One region of the Allobosea spartocytisi genome, then DNA from elsewhere that is predicted to be linked to it. Evidence: riboswitches for the same ligand, from Rfam matches in the RefSeq annotation. Region 1 holds a riboswitch; the other holds the start of a gene.
What was found. Region 1 has a riboswitch for thiamine pyrophosphate ahead of thiO (glycine oxidase ThiO). Riboswitches for the same ligand answer to the same signal wherever they lie in the genome.
Positions count from the first base shown of each region.

Region 2: linked by a shared signal. The riboswitch ahead of thiC (phosphomethylpyrimidine synthase ThiC) and the one ahead of thiO (glycine oxidase ThiO) in region 1 are both predicted to bind thiamine pyrophosphate.

Region 1 is NZ_JACXWY010000002.1:116,962-121,372, reverse strand. It holds gene IED13_RS03420 (thiazole synthase) at 1-497, opposite strand, end outside; gene thiS (sulfur carrier protein ThiS) at 499-696, opposite strand; gene thiO (glycine oxidase ThiO) at 680-1,705, opposite strand; TPP riboswitch at 1,758-1,859, opposite strand; tRNA gene IED13_RS03405 (tRNA-Ser) at 2,098-2,188, shown strand; gene IED13_RS29320 (DUF6538 domain-containing protein) at 2,256-2,522, shown strand; gene IED13_RS03400 (DUF6065 family protein) at 2,760-3,503, opposite strand; gene IED13_RS03395 (collagen-like protein) at 3,598-4,411, opposite strand, start outside.
Region 2 is NZ_JACXWY010000003.1:330,601-335,011, reverse strand. It holds gene IED13_RS29175 (OmpA family protein) at 2-1,222, shown strand; gene IED13_RS06970 (hypothetical protein) at 1,364-1,645, shown strand; gene IED13_RS06965 (hypothetical protein) at 1,690-1,887, shown strand; TPP riboswitch at 1,965-2,069, shown strand; gene thiC (phosphomethylpyrimidine synthase ThiC) at 2,149-4,026, shown strand; gene IED13_RS06955 (hypothetical protein) at 4,115-4,411, opposite strand, start outside.

The sequences.
Region 1 (4,411 bases):
TAAGGGTTGTTGAGGCCCCGGCCGGAGCCGATCGGCGCGCCCCAGGGCATCAGCACCTCGCAGCCGGCATCGAGCAGGCGTCCGCCGACGACGATGTCCTCGGTCGTGTAGGGAAAGACCTTGAAGCCGTCATCGGAAAGGATGCGGGCCGCCTCGACCAGGGCGATCACGTCCGGCTGGAGCGTGTCGTCCTCGCCGATCACCTCGAGCTTGATCCAGTCCGTGCCGAAGACCTCGCGCGCCATCTGGGCCGTCGTCACGGCCTCCTTCACCGAGTGACAGCCGGCGGTGTTGGGCAGCACCTTGACGCCGAGCTCGCGGATCAATGTCCAGAACGCCTGCCCAGCCCCGCCGCCGGCCGATTCCCGGCGCAGCGAGACGGTGACCACCTCGGCGCCCGAACGCCTGACCGCCTCGGCCAGGATGGCGGGCGACGGATATTGCGCCGTGCCGAGGAAAAGCGGATTTTGCGGCTCGAAGCCGTAGAAGGACGCCATCTCAACCTCCCTGCATCGGCGCGACGACCTCGATGCGGTCGCCGTCGTTGAGCGCGGTCTCGGCGCGCTTGCGGGCCGGGACGAATTCGCCGTTCACAGCGGTGGCGACGATCCGGCCGGCATAGCCGAGCTCGGCCAGCGCCTCGGCCAGCGTCTTGCCCGCGATGTCCTGGGGCGCGCCGTTAAGCAGCAAGGTCATGCAGCATCTCCGGTCGGGATTGCGGGTTCAATACGGCATCGGCCGCCATCCGCGCCATGGCGGGGCTGAGCAGGAAGCCGTGGCGGTAGAGCCCGTTGACATGGATCACCCGGCCCCGGCGCGTCAGCCGCGGCAGGTTGTCGGGAAAGGCCGGGCGGGCATCGGTGCCGATCTCGACGATCTCAGCCTCGCCGAAGGCCGGATGCAGCGCATAGGCCGCGCCGAGCAGCTCGAGCATGGACCGGGCCGAGATGCGCCGGCGCGCGCCGCTCTCGATCATCGTCGCGCCGACCATGAAATGCCCGTCCGCACGCGGCACGATATACAGCGGAATGCGCGGGTGCAGCAGCCGGACCGGACGCGACAGCGCAATCTCGTCGCTCTTCAGGATCAGCATCTCGCCCTTGACGCCGCGCAGATCGGGCAGGACGTCGCGGGCCGCAAGCCCGCGGCAATCGAGCACGATGTCGGCGTCGAGCTCGGCCGGCTCGACCGGGCTCTCGAAATGGATCGTCCCGCCTTGCGCGAGAACCTTGTCGCCCAGGGCCTTGATCGCCCGGCGCGGATCGAGATGCGCCTCCGCTGCGAAGAACAGCCCGCGCCCGAAGCGCCCGACGAGATCGGGCTCCAGCCGCGCGATCGCCTCGCCGTCGATCTCCTCGAAATGGCTGGTGCGCTGGCCGAAGCGGCGCAGCTCCGAACGATCCCGGCTCGGCGCGACGACGAGCGTGCCCTGTCGCGCGACCTCACCCGTATGCCGCTCCCACCAGCCGGCCGCCTCCTGCCCGAGCCGCACCACCGGCTCCTCGGCGCTCTCGCCCTCGCACCAGGGCGCCAGCATGCCGCCGGCATACCAGGAGCAGGCCTCGGCGCCGATGCGCGGACCGCGCTCATGGATGACGACGGCCGCGCCCCTGTCGAGCAACTCGACGGCGCAGGCGAGGCCGACGACGCCGGCGCCGACGATCGCGACGGTGGTCTGGCTTGGCCGATGCGGCAATTGTGCCATGCGCTTCCCATGCTCCCGGGAAGGCAACGGCCGGAGGCGCGATGCAGAGAACTGCGAGCCGAGGACCGTTCCCTTCGCCGGCATTACCCGGATCAGGTACGATGGGTTGGCGTGAGCCACGCCTCTCAGCCTCTCGGCACCCCAACGGACGCGCCTAATCTAGTGAGCTGGGCCTCGGAGAGCAAGGCGAGCCGATGCATACCGGCCTTTCCGGGAGATCGCCCGGCTTGACGTCTCCCTTACCAAGGGAGTGCTTCCGTCGCTCCTGCGCAGCCATATCCCCTCCCGTGTGAAGGGAGTGATCGCCCGCCCCTGTCGACCGGGAGAATTATCCTTGGTGCAAAGTGGAGACTTGTCAAACGGCGTCACGATCGGGCATAGAGCCTTGCGCTGGAGACGTGGCCGAGAGGCTGAAGGCACTCGTTTGCTAAATGAGCATACCCCACAAGGGTATCGAGGGTTCGAATCCCTCCGTCTCCGCCACTCCTACCCCCTTGATTAGTAAAGACAGTTCCAAGCGCAGCCGGGCACGATAGACGGCGGCATACACATGGCTGGCTATCTCTGGCGTCGCGGGGCCCGATTCTGGTTCCAGATCGCTATTCCGATAGATCTCCGGGGAGCGTTCGGGAGCACTCCCGTTCGACTACCTCTGCCCTGTGACGATTATCGGGACGCGTCGCGTTATGCCCGCCGACTCGCCGGTATCGCCGAGAGCTGGTTCAGGGAGTTGCAGAAGGAACGCCTCACAGGGTTGCCGTCATCTCCGGCTGAGGCCGCCGACCTCTTCGCACGGTCCGGACGCAGACCTTCCTGATGTCAGCAAGGGGTGGTTTGTGTTGAAGAAGTCGGTGTTGCTGTGGGCTTGAGGTTCTGTTTCCGTCGTCCTTGCGGAGGGCGGCGTGATGATGGGCGAGCGGACGGTTGCGCAGGAGGCACTGTTCTACGAGTTCAACCTTGAGCGGCATGTCCCGGCCAGCCGATGCAGCGGCCCCATGGCGCGAGAGACCCGACCTTCAGACGCCTTCAGTCTCCACCGGACACCGCAAACACCTCATATCTTCGATATCGGCGGTGCGTCGGACCAAGTCGGCGCCTTGAGACTTCGCTTCACCCGGTGATTCTCGCCTGCGACGGACTGCCCGGTCGGTGATTTGCCCACGAGGTAGTTCTTCTGCCATTTCTGCTCCACCGTAAGGGGGTCGCCGAGACCGATAGCAGCGTTGAATCTAACCCGCTCGCTGTTCCAGGATTTATATTCCCGGTGCAGGGCTGGATCCTCGGTAATGGGTCGAATTACCGGCTGTACGCTCTCGATGGTGACAGCTGGCACCATGGTGACGAAGCAGAACGGCTCATCCTTTTCGAAATGCACTGTGCCAGGCCGGGTGAATTTCCAGTTCATGGTAAAGCTGAAGGGTAGCCAGCCGGTCTCCACCAGCCCGTCGAGCGGGTGGATGCCGTCTTTGATGCGGTTGGGCGAGCCGCGGACCGACATCATCCAATCCGGATCTGTCCTGAACAGGTAGCCCGGATGGAAACTCAGGATGCCGTGTCCGAAGAACACCCCGGCTTGGTGCAAATGGGTACCTGGCTCGTGAGGACGAAGGGTGATGTCCTCCTTGCCATTCCAGCCGTTCCAGGTGGCAGAGAAGCCAGCCGGGTTGAGCAACTCCCAACCATTGGCGTTGGCAATTAAAAGCGGCGTGCACCGGTTTGCGAAGTGCTCGCTCGTGGCATCCATCCAATCGCGGCCGGTCGGAGCCGCGACGAGCTGTGGTGCCCGATCGATCAACACGTAACAGTCAAGTCTCGGTCCTGTCATCATTGGGCTTTCGGAACGAACTGCGTCATCGGGGACCTCGTTGCCGAGCTCCGGCCCCTTCGAGATCTCAGCCGGAAGGACCGACAGGGCCGACAGGACCGGTAGGGCCTTCAGGGCCGGAAGGGCCTTCAGGGCCGACAGGGCCGACAGGGCCAGCAGGGCCGACGGGGCCGGAAGGGCCAGCAGGGCCGGAAGGGCCTTCAGGGCCGACAGGGCCGGCAGGGCCGACAGGGCCAGGAGTACCGGCAGTGCCAGGAGCGCCGGGAGCGCCAGGAGTACCGGCAGCGCCAGGAGTACCGGCAGCGCCAGGAGCACCGGGAGCGCCAGGAGTACCGGCAGCGCCAGGAGCACCGGGAGCGCCAGGAGCACCGGGCTGCCCAGTTGCCGTGTTCTTGCGCGCCCTCGGCAGGTCGCCCGCATCGCGGCCGATATAGGTCGGCATATAGTCTTCGCGGTCGCGCCGAATGAGGGTCTTTTCGCCGAGCCACGGCGACACGTCGTTGGTGCCACTGGAGCCGAAATAGACGCGCAAGCCCGCTAGGAAGCTGAACTCGTTTCCGGAGGAACGGCCGAAGCCGCCATCCGACTTCTTGCCATAGGCGGCGTCTGCGAACAGCGAGGCGGCGGTATTGCCGAAATTGGTGAGATACTCCGCGCCGCCCACGAGCTGGTTGCGACCGCTGGTGTAGCGGTGGCCGATGTTCAGTTTGAGGTTATCGGTCACGTACCAGGCAAGGCGCACATCATCGAAGAATCTGGTTTTGTCGTTGCTGGCCACCAGGAAGCTATTGCCGACGCCGCTATAATTGTTCCACTCGACGCCCGCGAGGCCCTCCAGAGTGAAGCGGCCGAAATAGAGCTGGCCTTCGATGCCGCCCTTG
Region 2 (4,411 bases), on a different contig from region 1:
CGTGCCGCCGATTCCGCCCGCCGTTCCCGGCCAGCCCTCGACCCCGGCTCAACCGGGTGCGGTTCCTCCTGCTGCGGCCCCGGTTCAGGGCCAGCCGAACCCGGCCGTGCCGCCGGGAGCTGCGCCCGGTGCCGTCGTGCCCGGCCGTCCCGGCGTCGCCCCGCCTGCGCCTGGCGCCGTGCAGGGGCAGCCGCCGGCAGGTCTTCCCGGCCAACTTCCCGGTCAGCCGCCCCAGCGTGAGGGGCGTCGCGGCGGCATTTCGCCCGGCGTCGCCGGGGCGATCGGCCTCGGGGCCGGCGTCATCGGCGGTATCATGGCGACCCAGGGCGCCGAGCGCTTCGACGACATCCGCAGGGAACGGCAGGAGCAGCGCGAAGGTGACCTCACCATCATCCGTGAACCCGGCCGCACCATCATCCGCGACGATGACGGCCGCGCCATCATCCGCCGCGACGAGGACCAGCGCTTCCGGGATCTCGGCTGGCAGGGCCGCGCCGAGCGCCGCGACGGCGAGACGCGCACCGTCTTCGAGCGGCCCGACGGAACGCGCATCGTCACCGTCACCGACGAGGAGGGCCGGCTGATCCGCCGCAGCCGCATCGGCCGCGACGATCGCGAGGTGATCATCATCGACAACACGCTGCGGGACCGTCCGGGGCGCTTTGCCGACGATGTCGTGGTGCTGCCCCCGCCGCCGCTGCCGATCCCGCGCGAGCGCTATATCGTCAATGCGGACCAGGCCGATGAGAGCCTGATCTACGAGACGATCATGGCCCCGCCGATTGCCGCGATCCCGCGTCGCTACACGCTGGACGAGGTCCGCTACTCGCCCGACCTGCGTGCCCGCATGCGCAGCGTCGATATCGACACGATCAACTTCGAGACGGGCTCCTGGCAGGTCACGGCCGACCAGGCGCAACGCCTCGCGGTGATCGCGGATTCGGTGCGGCGTGTGCTGCAGGGCTCGCCGAACGAGGTCTTCCTCGTCGAGGGCCATACCGATGCCGTGGGTTCCGACATCGACAACCTCTCGCTCTCCGACCGCCGGGCCCAGTCCGTCGCCGAGATCCTGACGCGCGACTTCCAGATCCCGCCCGAGAACCTGACGACCCAGGGCTATGGCGAGCAGTATCTGAAGGTGCAGACGCAAGCTGCCTCGCGCGAGAACCGGCGCGTCACGCTTAGGCGTATCACGCCGCTGCTGACGGGCCAGAGTCGCTGATCGGCGCGGCGTCGAAACGCCGCTATCGCACAGAGCGGGGCTGCACTTTGTGCAGCCCCGCTCTTCGTCGGAAGCAAGGAACCGCCGCTTCGTTTCGCCAGTTCTATCTTCCGGAGGAGTAGTCCGAAGGGAGATGAAGCCATGAAGAAGCTCTCCTTGATGCTGGCATGCCTGCTTCTGGCCGGATCGCTTCTGGCGCCGGCCGCGCAGGCCCAGAGCACCCCGTCGCCCGGCCCTGCGGTCAAGCAGCGGGCGCCCGGCGTGCCGATCGCCCCGCAACCGGGGGAGGTTTCCCGCTTGCGGTCCGAGGAGCGAGGGCTGTTCCATCAATACGGGCGCGTGGCGCAGGACGGACGCGCGGCGCAGGAGGCCAATCGCGATCTGCCGATGCCGCGCGGCGTGCCTTCGATCATCGCGCCCTGAGAGGCGTTCAGGATTGTTCAACGCTTGCGGCCTAGCATTGCCGCATGAGTGACGTTGCCGCCATCGCCCAAAGCCTCGTCTCGATGCAGTCAGCCTCGACGCAGCAGGCCCTCGGCACCGAGATGCTGCGGCAGAATGCCGAGGCCGAGCGCGGCGTCGTCGCCATGCTCGAGCAGGGCGCTGAGCAGGCGAAGGCCGTCCTCCCCGCAGGCCAGGGCCTGCAGGTCGATCGCACGGCCTGACGTTTTTTGCATGCCGGCCCCTGCGTGCCGGCTTTCCTTTGCCGGTTGCGTCTCCCCGGTCGAAGCCCTAACCTTGGAATCGTTCCGAGGGGTGCTCGCAAGGGCTGAGATGGCTGATGAGGCCGAACCCGTCGAACCTGATCCGGGTCATACCGGCGGAGGGACTGGAACGCGGGTCGGGCCGTACCTTATCCGCAGACAGCGACTGGACCGCTTCCAAACCCGGATCTCCTGAACCTTGGACCAAGGAGGAGATCCCGCATGAACGCCCACAGCAAACCGCAGAAGAACAGCGTCAAGGCCGCGCCGCAAAGCGTGACCACGGGACCGATCATCGGCTCGCGCAAGATCTACGTGCCGACACCCGAGGATGGCTCGATCCGGGTGCCGTTCCGCGAGGTGCAGCTTACCACGGACGCCGAACCGCCGGTGCGGATCTACGACCCGTCCGGCCCCTTTACCGAGACCGACGCGAAGATCGACCTCGATGCGGGCCTGCCCCAGCCGCGTCGTGCCTGGCTCGACGCCCGCGGCTTCGAGCGGGTCGCCGGGCGCGCGGTCACCGCCGCCGATAACGGCCATATCAGCGAAGCGCAGTTGGTTCCGGCCTGCCCGGCTGAGCGCCCGATCCTCGAGGCGAAGCCCGGCCAGATGGCGACGCAGTACGAATTCGCCAAGGCCGGCATCATCACGCCCGAGATGATCTATGTCGCGCATCGCGAGAATCTCGGCCGTGCCGCGATGATGGAAGGCGCCCGCGAGCGCCACGCCGATGGCGAGAGCTTCGGCGCCAGCGTGCCGGAATTCGTCACGCCCGAGTTCGTCCGCGAGGAGATCGCGCGCGGCCGCGCCATCATCCCGGCCAACATCAACCACCCCGAGCTCGAGCCGATGGCGATCGGCCGCAATTTCCTGGTCAAGATCAACGCCAATATCGGCAACTCGGCCGTCACCTCCGGCGCGGCCGAGGAGGTCGAGAAGCTGGTCTGGGCGATCCGCTGGGGCGCCGACACGGTGATGGACCTCTCCACCGGCCGCAACATCCACAACATCCGCTCCTGGATCCTGCGCAATTCGCCGGTGCCGATCGGCACGGTGCCGATCTACCAGGCGCTGGAGAAGGTCGGCGGCGATCCGATCAAGCTCGACTGGGAGGTGTTCAAGGACACCCTCATCGAGCAGGCCGAGCAGGGCGTCGATTACTTCACCATCCATGCCGGCGTCAGACTTCCCTATGTTCCGCTCACGGCATCGCGAGTTACCGGCATCGTTTCGCGTGGCGGCTCGATCATGGCGCGCTGGTGCCTGGCGCATCACAAGGAGAGCTTCCTCTACGAGCGCTTCGACGAGATTTGCGACATCATGCGCAAATACGACGTCTCCTTCTCGCTGGGCGATGGCCTGCGTCCGGGCTCGATCGCTGACGCCAATGACCGCGCCCAGTTCGCCGAGCTGGAGACGCTGGGCGAGCTGACCCAGGTCGCCTGGAAGAAGGGCTGCCAGGTGATGATCGAGGGCCCCGGCCATGTGCCGATGCACAAGATCAAGGAGAACATGGACAAGCAGCTGCGCGAATGCGGCGAGGCGCCCTTCTATACGCTCGGACCGCTGACCACCGACATCGCGCCGGGCTACGACCACATCACCTCCGGCATCGGGGCTGCGATGATCGGTTGGTATGGCTGCGCCATGCTCTGCTACGTCACGCCGAAGGAGCATCTGGGCCTGCCGAACCGCGACGACGTCAAGACCGGCGTCATCACCTATCGCATCGCGGCCCATGCCGCCGACCTCGCCAAGGGCCATCCGGCCGCGAAGATCCGGGACGACGCGGTCTCCCGCGCCCGTTTCGACTTCCGCTGGGAGGACCAGTTCAACCTGGCGCTCGACCCCGACACGGCGCGCGAGTTCCACGACGAGACCTTGCCGAAGGACGCCCACAAGGTCGCGCATTTCTGCTCGATGTGCGGGCCGAAATTCTGCTCGATGAAGATCACGCAAGATCTGCGCGCCGAGGTTCTGGCGATGGGCGAGAACGAGCGCAAGGCGCTCGAAGCGCTCGCGGATGAAGGCATGGCGGCCAAGTCGAAGGAGTTCCTCGACAAGGGCGGTAGCATCTACCTGCCCGCGGCGGAGTGAACAGAGCCTCCGGAGGTCGCGACGCGGCTCGCGTTGCGGCCTTCGGGCGGCCGGAATAACCCGCCGGCTGTCGCGGACCGGGAAATCGCTACTGGGTGGGCGTAAGCGGGAGCGGCGCGGGCTTCGGTGCCGCCGGGCGCGGTTTCGGCTTGGCCGCCTGCTTCGGCTCGGTGCCGAGCCCGAGCCTCGCCCGCAGCTCGGCCGCGCGCGCCTCCGTGACCCGCGCGGCGCAGAAGCCGTATTGGCCCTCGCGCTGGAAATCGCGGCAGATCATCTCGCGCTCGCCCGAGAAGCCGGCCTGCTCGCGGGCAAGCGTCCGCTGGTCGACCGCGTTCGCCTTCGCCGTCAGCGTCCGGTAGCCGTCGCGCAGTGCGCGCTCGGCCGC